Regions from separate parts of the Lactiplantibacillus sp. 7.2.4 genome, predicted to be linked through region 1. Evidence: predicted binding sites of a transcription regulator. Region 1 holds the regulator's gene; each other region holds the start of a gene.

Region 1 (5,400 bases):
AAACCAGCGTTTTCAGCGATTTGACGAACTGGTTCTTCCAAAGCACGTTTGACAATGTTGATCCCAGTTTGAACGTCACCAGTTTCCTTCAATGCAGCAACGTCTTTGATCACGTTGATCAAGGCAGTACCACCACCGGCAACAAAGCCTTCTTCAACGGCAGCCCGAGTGGCGTTCAAAGCATCTTCAATCCGGTACTTGCGTTCTTTCAATTCAGTTTCAGTAGCGGCACCGACACGAACAACGGCAACCCCACCGGCTAATTTAGCTAAACGTTCTTGTAACTTTTCTTTGTCAAAGTCAGAAGTCGTTTCACTGATTTGGTTACGGATGAATTCAACCCGTTCGGAGATGGCGTCCTTAGAACCCGCACCTTCAACGATGGTCGTGTTGTCCTTAGTAACCGTTACTTTGTTCGCTTGACCTAATTGATCGATCGTCGTATCTTTCAATTCAAGGCCAAGATCGTCAGTGATAACCGTTCCGCCAGTTAAGATAGCGATATCTTGTAATTGTTCCTTACGCCGATCACCAAAACCGGGTGCCTTAACAGCGACAACGTTAAACGTCCCACGCATCTTGTTCAATACTAAGGTTGGTAAAGCTTCGCCAGAAATGTCATCAGCAATGATCAACAATGGCTTGCCTTGTTCAACGATTGATTGTAACAATGGTAAGATATCTTGAATGTTTGAAATCTTCTTATCTGTGATTAAGATATAAGGGTTGTCCAAGTCGGCTTCCATCTTATCATTATCAGTAACCATGTATTGTGATAAGTAGCCGCGGTCGAATTGCATCCCTTCAACAACGTCCAAGCTCGTATCAACACCACGGGATTCTTCAATCGTGATGACACCATCATGACCAACTTTTTCCATAGCTTCAGCAATTAACTTACCAGTTTCTTCACTTGCTGATGAAACAGAAGCGATTTGCGCAATATCTTCTTGCGTCTTAACTTCGTGTGCCATCGCGTGTAATGAGTCAACCGCCGTCTTAGTAGCTTCTTCAATCCCACGACGAATGCCAACAGGGTTAGCACCGGCCGTAACGTTCTTCATACCTTCCGTTACGATGGATTGCGTCAAAACAGTCGCAGTGGTGGTCCCATCACCGGCGATGTCATTAGTCTTTGAAGCAACTTCAGAAACTAACTTGGCACCCATGTTTTCAAAGTGGTCATCTAATTCGATGGCTTTGGCAATGGTAACCCCATCATTAGTAATGGTTGGTGAACCATATGATTGTTCCAATACGACGTTGCGACCCTTAGGCCCTAACGTTGACTTAACTGTGTTAGCTAATTGGTCGACACCTTTTAGCATAGCTGAACGTGCATCTTCAGAGAACTTTAATTCTTTAGCCATTATCCTTATTCACCTCATGAATTTAGTTTATTTTAAATTGCGTCCTTTAAATGGATTAGTCTTCGATTGCAACGATATCTTTTTCGTGCAATACCAAGTACTTATCACCTTGGTACTTCACTTCAGTACCGGCATACTTGTCAAATAAGACTTGATCGCCGACCTTCACGCTGGGGTCAACTTTTGTCCCGTTATCTAAAACACGACCGTCATTGACGGCAACAACCTTGCCGCTTTGGGGCTTTTCCTTAGCGTTATTGGCGATAACAATACCGCCAATGGTTTGTTCTTCTTCTTCTTGTTGTTGCAAGATAACGCGATCTCCTAATGGTTTTAACACGTGAATCCCTCCATTTATTCTTTTTTAGCACTCCTGAACCTCAAGTGCTAATTACATTGTCAACTATATCATTTTAATTTGAGATTGCAAGTGATTTGTCAATTATTAGTCAAAGAATGTCAAATCGACTATAATGGGTATTATCGTGTTAATATGTGTTGTGCTTGTTATTATTTTGTATTCATGATGATTAAAATGTGCCAGTTGGTGGATTCCTGTTCGTCAGCCGATGCGCGTCCGATTCCGACCTCCGGGGCTGGCTGACAACGCTGGAACAGGGCGGACATCGATTTGAGCATTGTCAGCCAGCCCCTCCGGTCGGGAAACCGCTCGAATGACGGATGAACGCCCAGCTATCTTGGTACAATTGACCACTGGATATTAAGTGACCGGCCCTTCAGGCAAACTTTTTGATCAGTATTGATGCTGTTTTATGGCATTTTAGTACTGATCAGATTACTTGGATATGATTCACTAATTTCAACGGACACTAGTTTTGAATTTAGTCGATAAAATAGCCTTTGTTTATAATTCGAAACTTTGCTATCTCAAACGACTAAAGAAGATTCTGACAAGCTAAGTGAAGCTGTTTGTCAGGAACCTTAAAGCATTGGTAAAAAGTATTGCTATATGTTGGAGTCGGTCTGACAGTTAAAGTCAAAATGGCCCTGTACCAGGGAATCAACGACTAATCCAACAAAATGTTGGGGCCGCACATGTCTGCCTTTCGAATACCATCCCCGGCTGGAAGGTGTTTCTGACAATGCTCAGCGATGAAATTCCACTTAGCAAGCGTTGTGTGCTTGGTTAGTGGAAGACCAGTATTTAAGACGTGGTTTGTCGGCTTAAATCTGTGTCCATCGCGTTCCAGCGTTGTCAGAAATACCTGGAAGCCGGCGTAGGAAGCATCCACAACAGCAGGTTTACGCAAATTCGCACTGTTTCCAGCGGGTCTCAGCTGGCGGGCTTGAACTCAGAAAACACCATGATTTAATCATGATTCATGATAAATTAACGAACACAATGCGTGTGTTAATGAAAAAATCAAACAAACTTTCAAAAAGGACGTGAGCTGATGGTTAATCGCCGCCAATCAATCTTAATTCTGATTATTTATTTTATTGTTTATGCGCTACCAAGCGTCTTAGTGGCCGCCTTTCATCAACTGGGGTCCCAAGTCTTCTTGATTCAAACGGTCGACTACTTGGTCGGCGCACTGTTATTGCTGTGGCTAGCACGCCGAATGACAGCCAAAAACGCCGTTGAGCAGCAGCGCAGTAACTGGCTGGTCGCCATTCTATGGGGCCTGATTGGGCTCGTCCTAGTCATTGTCGGCCAAGTCCTGATTCTTAAAATAACTGCGATGTTGGGGCAATCGACGGCTTCCAACAATACGTCGACCCTACTCACCGTTGGGCAACAATACCCGGTATTTTTCTTAGCCATTATCGTGGGTGCCCCAATTATGGAAGAAATCGTCTTCCGCAAGGTCATCTTTGGTAACTTGAGTGCGGTGACCGGCAAAATCGGGGCCGCCTTGATTTCGAGCTTTCTCTTCAGCCTCGCCCACGCGGACGGTCATCTAATTCTCTACGCCTTCGTTGGATTGCTGTTCTGCTGGCTTTATCAACATACCGGCCGAATTCAGACTTCGATGACGTCTCATATTTTGATGAACGCTGCGGTCGTTGTGCCGACGCTCTTGACTGCACTTCATTAGATTGCGCCGCTTATTCGTTCGTGGCATTAATTTAGACGTTCAAAAAAGCTTCTCCGAAAATTTATTTCAGAGAAGCTTTTTGGTATCATAATCTTGAGATGCATGCGCAGACTAATCTTCATCTTCGTCTGGTTCATCTTGACCGTTGTCACCCAATTGTTGACCATAATGTTCAATAAAGTAAATTAAGGTCTGCAATTCATTGGTTAAATCAACGTTTTGAACCCGCACTGTTTCTGGAACTGAGATCCGCAATGGGGTAAAGTTCATGATGCCTTTAACATTCGCATCAACTAACTCATCGGTAATCTTTTGAACAACCGTTGTTGGCACCGTTAAGATGGCAATTTCAATCTGTTGTTCGATCAATTGCTTTTTGAGTTCCGTCATTGGATAGACGGGAACCCCACTCTGGACCGTATTTGCAATGGCTTCATTAACATCAAAAGCCGCTGAGATCCGGACATTACTATTTTTATGGAAATTAAAATTCAACAGGGCGTGGCCTAAATTACCGACCCCAATCAGCGCGACGTTGGTTAGCATGTCCTGATTTAGAATTTTTTTGAAAAATGCCAGCAGCGTTTCAACATCGTATCCATACCCGCGTTTACCGAGGGCCCCAAAATACGAAAAATCACGCCGAATCGTTGCTGAATCTACTTTAACCGCCTCGGACAATTCAGTTGACGATACCCGTTTCTTATCTGCGTCTAGTAAGATATTCAAATAGCGATAATAAATTGGTAATCGTTTTGCCGTTGCCCGTGGAATCTTTGTCTCTGCCATTCGGACGTTTCCTCCCAATCAAAAGTTTGTGAATTTGCTGACACTATTCTAGCATAACCTGCGACTTTGTGAAATAATAATTACTTATTATTCCGAATAATTGGGTCGAACCGTAACAATATGCTACAATTATCTCACGAATCAAATGTGAAAGGAGCTTAATAAAGCGTGATTTTACTACAAGTACAGCAAGTTATGCGGCGTTTTGGCGCCGATGTCTTGTTCGATAACGTACAAATGGACATCCAAGAACACGCCCGCGTTGCCTTAGTCGGCCGCAACGGTGCTGGTAAATCAACCTTACTTAAAATGATTGCCGGCGAGACCGTGCCTGACGAAGGCCAAATATCGATGCGCAAGGGTCTAACGATCGGTTACTTAGCTCAAGACCAAGGATTGGATAGTCAAAATACGATCTGGGAAGAAATGAGCAGCGTGTTTGCTGAACTACACGCCATTGAAAAGCGGATGCATGCGCTTGAAAATCAGCTCAGCGACCCCGCCATCATGAACGATGACCAGGCCTACCAACAAACCTTAAAAACTTACGACCAAGTTCAGACAGAATTTCAACAGAAAAATGGCTATGGCTACCAGGCCGAAATCCGTGGTGTCCTACACGGTTTTCAGTTCGATGCCGACGTTTATGACAAGTCGGTCACCGAACTTTCCGGTGGGCAAAAAACTCAGCTGGCCTTAGCAAAGCTACTACTAGAAAAACGCGATTTACTGATTCTGGACGAACCGACCAACCACTTGGACGTTGAAACGTTGACGTGGCTTGAAAGTTACTTACAATCCTATGCCGGTGCCCTACTGATCGTCAGCCATGACCGCTACTTCTTAGACCGCGTCGTCAATGAAGTGTACGACCTGTCACATCACGAAATGGTGCACTATACCGGAAACTACGACCAGTTTGTACAAGAAAAGGCCGCTCGGATTCAAGCTCAGTGGAAGCATTACGAAAAGCAACAAGCTGAGATTAGCAAGCTCGAAGACTTTGTCAACCGGAATATCGTGCGGGCCTCGACGACCAAGCGAGCTCAAGCGCGGCGGAAACAGTTGGCTAAAATGGACCGAATCGATCGACCTGATAGTGATGAAAAAACGGCCCACTTTGGGTTTCACGCTGCAAAGCAGAGCGGTAATATCGTTTTGACCGTCAAGGATGCGGCAGT
Region 2 (5,400 bases), on a different contig from region 1:
CAAAACTGTCGACGATGTGGTGATGCAATTGGACGTTGGTTTCAGCGGCGTTCATCCCCGAAGAAGCCCGCGTCGTGTTGCCACCGATTTTCGGCATTTTTTCTAAGATCACCGGTTTTAATCCAAGCTCGTGGGCTTGAATCGCTGCGGTCAAACCAGCACCACCCGATCCAATAATGACCACGTCATAGGTTGTTTTTAAATCCGCTAAAGCGGTTGGCGTAAACGTAAATTTGTCAGCCATCAAATTACTCCTCTCAATTCATCACACACCGAGTTACCGATGTGGATCGATCCATTTTCATTAAGTTTATTTTTCAAGGTACTCATCTACGCACCCCGTAAACTAGCGATAAGCGGGTACGGGCCACCATTCCACTCGCGGAACAATGACCCGTCTCCAGCCTAGTCGCCACTCGCTACAGGAGCGCTATCACTAGTTTACCTTAATTATCAATGTTGGTCATATCAATTGGAACCATCCATTCGTCGAATTGTTCCGCTGTAACTTTACCAGACTTGATGGCCGCTTCACGCAAGGTCGTGCCTGCTTTTTCAGCTTGTTGGGCAATCACCGCACTGTCATGGTAACCAATGTGTGGTGACAACGCCGTCACAGTCATCAAGGAACGGTCCACTAATTCAGCCATCCGGTCTTCGTTGATCGTCAAACCAGCAATCATCCGGTCTGCAAAACCAGTGATCGTACCGGCTAATAATTCGGCGGATTCCAAGAAGGCATCAATCAGCACAGTCTTGTAGACGTTCATTTCAAAGTTACCTTGACTAGAAGCTAAGTCCACGACCACGTCATTCCCCATGACCCGAACCGCTGCCATGGTGATGGCTTCAGCTTGAGTTGGGTTGACCTTCCCAGGCATGATCGATGAACCTGGTTCGTTAGCCGGAATGTTCAATTCGTCATATCCAGCCCGTGGGCCACTAGCGAGGAACCGCACGTCGTTGGCGATTTTCATCAAATCAGCCGCTAACGTCTTGATGGCACCGTGAACCACGTTCAAACCAGAATGATGGGCCAAGCCATAGAACTTATTGGAGTCTGCCGTAAATTCAATGCCGTACAGTTTGCTCATGGCAGCGGCAATGTTTTCAGCAAAATGTGGCGCCGCATTCAGCCCAGTTCCGACAGCCGTACCACCCATGGCCAGTTCGCCCAAGGTTGGGTTCAATTGTTTCAAGTAAGCAATGTCATGTTCGATATCACTTGCCCAGCCACTGACTTCTTGGCCAAATGTTAATGGCGTCGCGTCTTGTAAATGGGTCCGGCCAATCTTAACAACGCTCCAGTACTTCTTTTGTTTAGCTTTTAATTCATCTAATAAGTGTTCGGCAGCTGCAATCAATTTATCGACAGCCACGGCAGCCGTGATGTTCATGGCCGTTGGGAAAATGTCGTTCGAACTTTGACCATGGTTAACGTCGTCATTTGGCAAAATTTCAACGTCTGGGTTGAGTTTGCCGGCCATATGGGCCACAACTTCGTTCACGTTCATGTTGGTTTGAGTCCCTGAACCAGTTTGATAAACAACTAACGGAAAGTCCTTCCGCAAGTCTTCATCGTCTAACGCCAACAATTTATCAATGGCGGCTACGATCAAATCAGCTTTTTCGGCGGTCATTGCTTCAACTTCCTTGTTCGCAATGGCAGCGGCCCGTTTGATTTGCAAGAGTGCCCGGATAATTTCTAATGGCATCTTCGTACCAGTTGGGAAATTATGGCGACTCCGTTCAGTTTGGGCTCCCCACAGCGCGGTGGCTGGAATTTTAACTTCGCCTAAAGTATCTGATTCTACACGATATTCTGTCATGTTAATAACCTCCAATTAATGTGTTGGTAAGCGCTTACTAAATGTGTGAAAAAATAACATTCAACTTATAAATTAAGTTTAGCGCCTCTAGAAGACTATAGTCAAACACCAATTTAGTTATAAGTTTTAATTATGAGGTTGATGTAGCAGCTGTTTCAGGCCCATAACTTGCTTCAATTGCGTTCACGATAAAAATGTTTATTTTTTCACATGTTACGATTTATCTCTGCTGATTAATTTTAATCGTAATCAGCACTTTTTTGCCCTTTTCATAGTCCAAAATCGACAAGAAATCACATCGGCTGAGCAACAGCGCTCCTAGCTGTATGACCGAACCATGTCAAAAAACAAGGTATCGCGAACCAAGACAAAAAGCACCCCTACTAATTGCGATTAGCCGAGATGTTTTTGACAAAGACAGTCTGAATATGCCCACCTAACACCAATCTTAGCGATTCAACCATAATCCAAGCACTAAAAGGACAATCATGATGCCTAAAATTTTGGCGTGGTTCCAATATTTGAATAGTAAGTCAATAATTGCGACCACCACGAATACAATCAGCACTGCCATAAAATACAGCCAGACATTACCATTAGCACCAACCGTCACAACAAAACCAATCACGGCCAGCCATGGTAAGTATTTATCGATAAATAGCTTAAAATTTGGAAATTGATCCATCATTATTCACTCACATCACCTTATCATTCGCTACACGCGTTGCGCTCGTTATTATTCAGCATTATAGATGATTAAATCATGCCAGTTAGTTGGTTTGTTGTTCGTCAGCCGGTGCGCGTCTTAGTCCGACCTCCGGGGCTGGCTGACAACGCTGGAACAGGGCGGACATCGATTTGAACTCACGCAGAAGCCCACTGCGCAATTTCAAATACGAGTCTTCTTCTAGCCCGGGAAGACCACCCGGACAAGAAGAACTTCGCCCTTGAGCATTGTTAGCCAGCCCCTCCGGTCGGGAAGCCGCTCGAATGGCGGATGAACGGCCACCTATCCGGGTGCAACTGACCACTGAATGTTAGGAAACAGGTCCTTTAGATAAACTCTTAATCAGCAATGACGCTGATTTGTGGCACGTAAATCCTGTGAAGACGGTCTAAAGATTATTGATAAGTATTACTGGTAACTAGCTTTAAAATTTACCGATCGTATTGCCTTTCATCTTGGATTCAAGGTTTGTAATCTCGGTCGACTAGAAAAGACAACAATGCTCAGTGATGCTATTGGTTTATAATGTTCAAATACAAGTTAGGATAACTTAGTGAAAATCAGTAGCTCACCTTACAGTTTGAATGCTCAAAATAACCGTATGTTAAGAATCAATGACCAATCCATCAAAAAGTTGGGCCCGCACATGTCTGCCTTTCGAATACCATCCCGGCTGGAAGGTATTCGGGGCAAGGCCCAGTGATTCCCAGAGTGTGAGGTTCAGACGGGTTGGGACTGAGGATTAGCCTAGCTAGAACGTTAAGCGGCGAACTTCCGCTTGGCGTTCTGGCGTAGCTAACCGGAAGTCCCAGTCTGACCAGAACACGTTTCATCCATATCGCGGGCAACGTGAAAGACCAGTATTTAAGACGTGGGCTTCGGCTTAAATCTGTGTCCACCACGTTCCGGCCATTGCCCAGAATGCCTGGAAGCCGGAGTAGGATGAGCCTATCGCTGCATGTTTACGTTGACTCGCACTGTTTCCAGCGGGTCTCAGCTGGTAGCTCTTGAACTTAAAAACTGGCATGATTTAATCATTTTTAACACTAAATGATAACAAGCACAACTTGCAACTATTTATATTGTACTACATATTTCGTCGCTTTTAGGCTCACATTGGACATAATTGCCATCGAACGCCCCTGCTCAATTCAGATTGATTTACCTTAAATAAAAATGACCCAACTGGCAATTTACCAGCAAGGTCATTATTAATCAGTATTAGGTTAGTCCTTAACCGCTTTGATCGTATCAATAATCGTGCCGTCGCGATATTCAATCAATGCGACAGTCCGATCTGTGAATTCAAGTGGTTGTGGTTGACCGACTTTCTTTTCGGCCATTTGTTGAAGTTCTTCAATCGTGTAAACGGGCACACCTGGAACGTGGCTCAATGCCTTGACCAAGTCTTGCCGCCGTGGGTTGATGGCAATCCCATATTCAGTGACTACGACATCAATCGAATCGCCTGGTGTCACGACCGTCGTAACATCCGGCACGATCGTGGCTAACCGGCCCCGAACGAGTGGCGCAGAAATAATCGTTAACTTGGCCGTCGCAGCGTCTTGGTGACCACCGATTGCACCCCGAATGACCCCGTCAGAGCCAGACATGACGTTGACGTTGAAATGGTTGTCGACTTCCAAGGCACTGAGAATGGCGACATCTAATTGGTCGACCATCGCACCCTTGTTGTCAGTATCCGCGTACCAGGAAGCATCGATTTCTTGTTGATTTGGGTTGGCGTGCATTGAAGCCGCGGCGCCCTTATCAAAATCTTGAACGTCCATGACTTTGTCGACTAACCCTTCTTCGAGCAAGTCGGTAGTTGGTTTGGTAATCCCACCGAGTGCAAACGATGCTTTGATTTGATTATCGAGCATGGCTTGGCGTAAGTAGCGGGTTACGGCCAGGGCGGCACCACCGGAACCAGTTTGGAATGAGAAGCCGTCCTTGAAGTATGGTGAGTTGACGATGACGTCATTGACCGTCTGCGCAATCTTCAATTCCTTTGGATCCTTGGTAAAGCGCGTTGCACCAGAACCAATCTTGTCTGGATCACCGACTTGGTCGACTTTGACCACGTAATCAACTTGCGTTTGCTTGATTGAAGCTGGCGTATTTGGATAAGCAACTAGGTTATCCGTGAGTAAGACCACTTGATCGGCGTATTGCGCGTCCATTAACGCGTAGCCCAATGAACCGAAGACTGCTTTACCAGCCATCCCATTCGCATTACCTAACCGATCCGCATTTGGAACCCCCAGGAAAGTCACGTCGATCTTAATATCGCCGTGTTCGATGGCCCGTGCCCGGTTACCGTGTGAACGGAAGATGACCGGGTTCTTCAAGCCACCGTGTGAAACGAAGTCGCCAAGTGAGCCACGCATCCCAGAACTAGTGATGTTGGTAATCGTCCCCGCCTTGATGGCTTCGATCACCATATCGTTCATGACACCCGTTAATGAGGAAGGTGCCAAAGTCAGGTCTTGGATACCGGCATCAATGATTGCCCGCATGACTTGGTTGAAGACGAAATCCCCATTCCGAAAATGGTGGTGAAATGAAATCGTCATGCCATCTTTGACGGTCGCCTTGACCACGTCTTTGATCGAATCGACGACCTTATCATCACCGGTTGAAACGTGGACTTTTGGGGCGACCCGCTGAATTTCGGGATGGCCGATTTCAGTGGATTCGAAGCCCTGGTAGTTTAACTTCGACAATAATTCATCTGGTAATTCACGGTTTACGCTATTTTTCAATGTAATTGCCCTCCTCATCAAGTAAGTTGGAAACCTTGGCTAACTGCATGACCCGCTGTGCACGCAAGACGACTGGCCG
Region 3 (5,400 bases), on a different contig from region 1:
ATGATGTCTTCCTTGGTGCCTTTACGCGGATTTGAGAAGGCGTTGCCGTCTTTGAGGGCGTTGCTGGCCATGCGTTCGAAGTCCTCGATTTTGGCGCCGATTTCCTTGATTGAGTGCGGAATCCCGACATCTTCACTGAGTTGTTTCATCGCTTTAATGGCTAATTCAGCGGCATCGCGGGTCGACAAGCCATCGGTATTTTCACCCATTATTTTGGCCAGTTCGGCAAAGCGTTCTGGACAAGCAATCAGGTTATATTCTTCAACGTAAGGTAATAATAGGGCGCAGCAGACCCCGTGTGGCGCGTCGTATTGACCACCGAGTTGATGGGCCATCGCGTGCACGTAGCCTAAGTTGGCGTTGTTGAAGGCCATCCCGGCGAGCATTTCGGCTTCGACCATGTGGGTCCGGGCCTCGAGATTATGACCGTTGGCAACCGCCTCGCGCAAGGAAGATTCAATCAACTTGATAGCTTGAATACATTGCGAGTCGGTAATCGGATTGTGGTCGACGGAAACGAAGGGTTCAATCGCCTGAACAAAAGCGTCCATCCCGGTAGCGGCGGTTAATCCCTTAGGAACGTCCAGCATCAGCGTTGGGTCGTTGAACGAAACCAGCGGCATGTTCCGCCATGATGCGACCATGAACTTGTAATGGGTGGCTTCATTGGTGATAACGCAGTGGCGGGTGAGTTCTGACCCTGTTCCGGCAGTCGTGTTGACCGCAATCAGTGGTGGCAGGGCGTTTTTGAGCGTTTCAATCCCGGCTAACTTGGTGATGTCGTCACCGTTAGTCATAATAATTCCCGCGCCCTTACCAGTATCATGCGCAGAACCGCCGCCAATCGTAATCAGTGAGTCGGCATGGTTGCTTTCGTAGAGTGCTTTGACGGCTTGAATGTTATGAATTTTGGGATTAGGTTCGACTTGATTGTAAATAACATAGTCGATCCCAGCAGCGTCGAGTGAGGCCCGGACTTGGGCAACGGCACCGTTCGGGAGGCTCTCCAAAAATTTATCCGTGACGATGACGGGTTTGTGCATCCCCAGGGTCTTGGCACGGTCACCAATCTTGCTAATCACACCGGGGCCAAAAAAGTTCACGCTAGGCATTAGGAAATCAAAATTACGTTCAGTCATATCAATTACCTTCTTTTATTGTAATTATTATCATTACTAATTTACAGCCCAAATTATAGTCGCAATAATTACAGTTTGCAATAGGTTTGACGAAAATAATGATATTTTTCACAATATCTAGTGATTAAGTAGGCGGTATCAGGTGCAATATTTAAAATTCAGTTGGCAGAATATGATTAAACTGGCAATCTATCACTTTAATATCTTAGAATATCAAAAACCACCCGTTCAACAATGATTCACAATCTCATTGCCAAACGCGCGGTTTTTAGTCTGAATGATTCAATTTTTGAGTTTAGTACCAGTGGTGATGTTGCCAGAATTCCTTGGCTTTGACCCAGGTGCCGTAGCGGCCTTTAACGTAGGTGTTGGCCCGCTTTTCCTGATTAACAGGGGATAAGTTACCATGTAAGTATGACCGCAATAGTTGGTAACGGCCATAACATTTACCATTGCGCGCGGTATAACTGTAGCCAGATTCGCGATAGGCGATCCAGTTCTTCGCGGCCCGGTTAGCCTTGGAAAGCTTGGCGTTGATTTTCTTGATCTTTTGCGCCTGCGTCAGCTTTTTTGAGGCGTGCGCTGTAATTGTCGTTTGTGGAATCCAGCTGCTGGCAACGTTGACCATCATCCCGAAAGCGCAACCAATCAGTACCAGCCATAAAATTGATTTCAACCTAAAATTCTTCATCATGTATGTATACCCCGTTTTTACCCTTGATTTTGTCACTCGATTAAACTGATGACTGTAGAATACCCTAATTATGTTGCAGTTATGTTAAAACCAAGTTACTTAGTTATTAAATGAATATTCCCTCGTTGAAATAGTTAGCGCCAATAATTATTTCTCAACGGAACAACTTAATAATTAGACCGATTATCACATGGAAAAATCATCCGATTGTTAGGAAAACTAAAGCGCTTTATTGCATGCTTACGGTAATCTTAAAATGAGCTAAGCTTTACAACAGTATAAAAGGGGAAGTGCAATAATGGCAACAAAAGATAATGAGAAGATTACGCTAATTGCATTAGTAATGATGATCTTCACCACCGTTTTTGGTTTTGCCAATAGTACGGTTGCGTATTATTTAATGGGCTATAGTTCTATTCTATTTTACCTGGTCGCTGCCGTGCTGTTCTTCATTCCGTTCGCACTGATGATGGCAGAATTTGGTGCCGCGGTCAAATCTGACAGCAGCGGGATGTACAAATGGTTGGAAGTGAGTGTTAACGCAAAATTTGCGTTCGTGGGGACCTTCATGTGGTTTGCGTCGTACATCATTTGGTTGGTGTCGACCTCTGCAAAGGTGTGGATTCCATTCACGACCATCTTCTTTGGAAGTGACCAAACTCAGCGTTTTGCCATGTTTGGTCTAAACGCGACGCAAATGATTGGGATTTTATCTTGTTTATGGATGGTGCTTGTCACCTTTATTTCAATCAAAGGGATGAAGGGTATCGTGCGGGTCACCAGTCTCGGGGGTTTGGCGGTCACCAGTTTGACTGCAATCCTATTAGTTGTGTCCGGCGTCGTTCTGGCGTTAAACCATGGCCAGTTCGCGCAACCCTTACAGCACGTGCTGACGTCACCTAACCCGAGCTATCAACATCCAGTCGGGTTACTCGGATTCGCAGTCTTCGCCATCTTTGCCTACGGGGGCCTAGAAGTGCTCGGTGGGATGGTTGATAAGACTAAGAATCCTGAAAAAACATTTCCACGGGGCATCATCATTTCAGCGATCGTGATTACGTTAGGTTACGGCCTGGGCATCTTCTGCTGGGGAATCAGTACAAACTGGCAAGCCGTTTTATCGAACCCAACGACCAACCTGGGGAATATTAGTTATGTCATGATGCAAAACTTGGGTTATGTCTTGGGACAATCATTGGGATTAAGTGCGGCCGCGGCCAAAACGTTAGGCCTGTGGTTTGCACGCTACACTGGGCTAGGAATGTTCCTCGCTTACAGTGGGGCCTTCTTCACGTTGACCTATTCACCATTGAAAACGTTGATTTTGGGAACGCCTAAGGAACTGTGGCCGAAGAAGTTTACCCAACTCAACAAAGCGGGGATGCCTAGTTATGCCATGATGGTTCAATGTGTGATCGTCATTGTGATCATTCTGGTCGCCTCCTTCGCAACCACGGATGCGTCCGCATTTTATAACGTTTTGACGCTGATGGCGAACGTTTCAATGACGTTACCATACTTGTTCTTGCTCTATGCGTTTCCAAAGTTCAAGGAAAATCAGAATATCATCAAACCGTTTGAAGTCTACAAATCATTGACCTGGACCAAAATCATTAGCTGGGTCGTCTTTATTGTCGTATTGGGTGCCAACGTCTTTACGTTGATCCAACCAATCTTAGAGACGGGCAAGTTTCAAAATACGATTTGGATGCTGGTCGGACCAATCGTGTTCGGGGTCGCCGGAATTATCTGGTACCAAGTGCGCGAACGGCATGTTAATTAAGTGAAATTCCAAAGTATCGTTTACTGGCCAAGGGGGTCGGGAAACGGTACTTTTTTTGACTGATTTTAGGCCTGTTTTAGTACACTAGGTCTAATAACCATCATTGGCTGAACGTTCGTAGCCCCAGTGGCCGTACCTGGTTGGATGGCAATCAAAAAGTGGAGGTGATGAACCAGTGCAAACTTTAGGAATGGCGCTTAAGTCCGCACGTCAAGCGCAACACCTGACCCAGCACCAAGTTGCCCAAGACATCTGTGCCCAGTCGATGTTGTCGGCTATTGAACATGACCGCTATGTGCCAAACGCCCGCTTGTTGTTAGCGTTGTGTCAGCGATTGAACGTCGCCGTTAGTGCTTTGAAATTGGCGGATAATTTCGCCATCAGCGCTGATGCGAGTTTTAATCACCGCGTCGAAATGCTTTGTAACGCCCACCAGTATCAAGCGTTGAAGGACTTTTTACTGGTTCCAGCGACCTTAACTTACGTTCAAACAGATGAGCAGACGCAAGCTTATTACTATTATTTAGGGATCGCGTGCTGGCAAGTCGATGCGACGAGCGGTGACGCGATACAAAACATCCAACTGGCGCTCGGAATGGCCACGCCGAATGCACCGTTAACGACGCTTTCACGGTTGGCGCTGATTTCATTAGCAGTGTTCAAAACAGCCCATTACGCGGCCGCCCACGTTGAAACACTAGTGACACAGGCACTACAAGATATTGAAGCCGGCCCATATGAAGAAAACCTGAATATCGTCTACTATTTGGCCGGGTTAGTTGCTTATCAACAGCACGCTCCCGAATTAGCGATGAACCGTCTGACTGCTGGGATCGCTTTTGCGACTGCTCATAATTCACATTATATGCTGGCCAATTGTTATCAGCTACTTGCCCAGTTAGCCCTGGAAGCAAATGACACCACTGCAGCACAACAAGCTTCCGAGCGCTCGGCAGTGTTTCGCGAACTGTTCCATGAGCAAGTTCATGATGAGTTCGGATAACCAGTGTTGGCTTTGCATTTGGTTATGAACATTGAATTAGTCATGATTAAAATATGCCAATTATTAATTTCAGAAGCAGCCGCTTAAGCTCATTTCCCACTAATTTTTCAACTATTTCACGCATAGTTTAGTTGTTTTTATCAGTATACTGATTTTCAATCATCTACGGGCGCGCGTACATTGTAACCACCAACTAACAAAACGGGCGGGACAATGTCAGTGGGCGTCACATTCATCAAGTGTGGTTGGTGCGGATGGGATGCAAGCATTGTTGCCGTCTTTGGAGGTTACATCATGACAAAGACTTTATTTACCAATCGCATTTTGGCACATGCCAGTTTAGCAACTGTTCGGCGCTTGTTAGCGGATCCATTGAATTTGCCAATGTGGGCGACTGCGGTAACCACTGTCGCACCAGCAATGGACGGTTACATGCTTGAGCGGGCCGGGGCTGGACTTAATCCGTCAGAACATTTGCGAGTAACGACGCATGATAACCAGGTCATCTACCAGGGTGTCGGCGACCAGCTTGCGTATCAAGTCACGTTTACGCTGACTGCGGATGCAAGCGGGCAGACCACGGTCGATGAGCAAGTCAGTTTACTGGAAGAGGCGCCGAGTTGGCTACCATTGCCATTAATTAAACCGGTGATGCAGCGGGACTTTCAGCGTAAACTCAACCAGTTTGCAGCACTCGCGGGGGCGCATCGTGATGACGATTAACGATGGCATCACGCTTATCAAGGTTTTCATCACGTGGTGGGCCGTGAGTTGGGTGTTG

What was found. Region 1 encodes Rex, which represses fermentation and respiration genes when NADH is low (regulators of the CRP and FNR family bind a similar motif). Its sites were predicted from a motif close to TTGTGAANTANTTCACAA; they were not measured.
Region 2: a site for Rex is predicted at 2,024-2,041, ahead of KGF70_RS07355 (class II fumarate hydratase). Genes of this name have one in related genera too.
Region 3: a site for Rex is predicted at 1,236-1,253, ahead of KGF70_RS03705 (iron-containing alcohol dehydrogenase). Genes of this name have one in related genera too.

What each region holds. Positions count from the first base shown of each region.
Region 1 covers NZ_JAGYGS010000003.1:106,593-111,992, forward strand. The annotation lists gene groL (chaperonin GroEL) at 1-1,370, opposite strand, end outside; gene groES (co-chaperone GroES) at 1,426-1,710, opposite strand; gene KGF70_RS01895 (CPBP family intramembrane glutamic endopeptidase) at 2,786-3,430, shown strand; gene KGF70_RS01900 (redox-sensing transcriptional repressor Rex) at 3,542-4,219, opposite strand; gene KGF70_RS01905 (ABC-F family ATP-binding cassette domain-containing protein) at 4,388-5,400, shown strand, end outside.
Region 2 covers NZ_JAGYGS010000016.1:44,547-49,946, forward strand. The annotation lists gene KGF70_RS07350 (flavocytochrome c) at 1-244, opposite strand, end outside; gene KGF70_RS07355 (class II fumarate hydratase) at 447-1,829, opposite strand; gene KGF70_RS07360 (flagellar biosynthesis protein FlhB) at 2,278-2,514, opposite strand; gene citF (citrate lyase subunit alpha) at 3,783-5,321, opposite strand; gene citE (citrate (pro-3S)-lyase subunit beta) at 5,311-5,400, opposite strand, start outside.
Region 3 covers NZ_JAGYGS010000007.1:7,555-12,954, forward strand. The annotation lists gene KGF70_RS03705 (iron-containing alcohol dehydrogenase) at 1-1,139, opposite strand, end outside; gene KGF70_RS03710 (transglycosylase) at 1,435-1,830, opposite strand; gene yjeM (glutamate/gamma-aminobutyrate family transporter YjeM) at 2,132-3,616, shown strand; gene KGF70_RS03720 (helix-turn-helix transcriptional regulator) at 3,807-4,619, shown strand; gene KGF70_RS03725 (SRPBCC family protein) at 4,914-5,342, shown strand; gene KGF70_RS17580 (hypothetical protein) at 5,332-5,400, shown strand, end outside.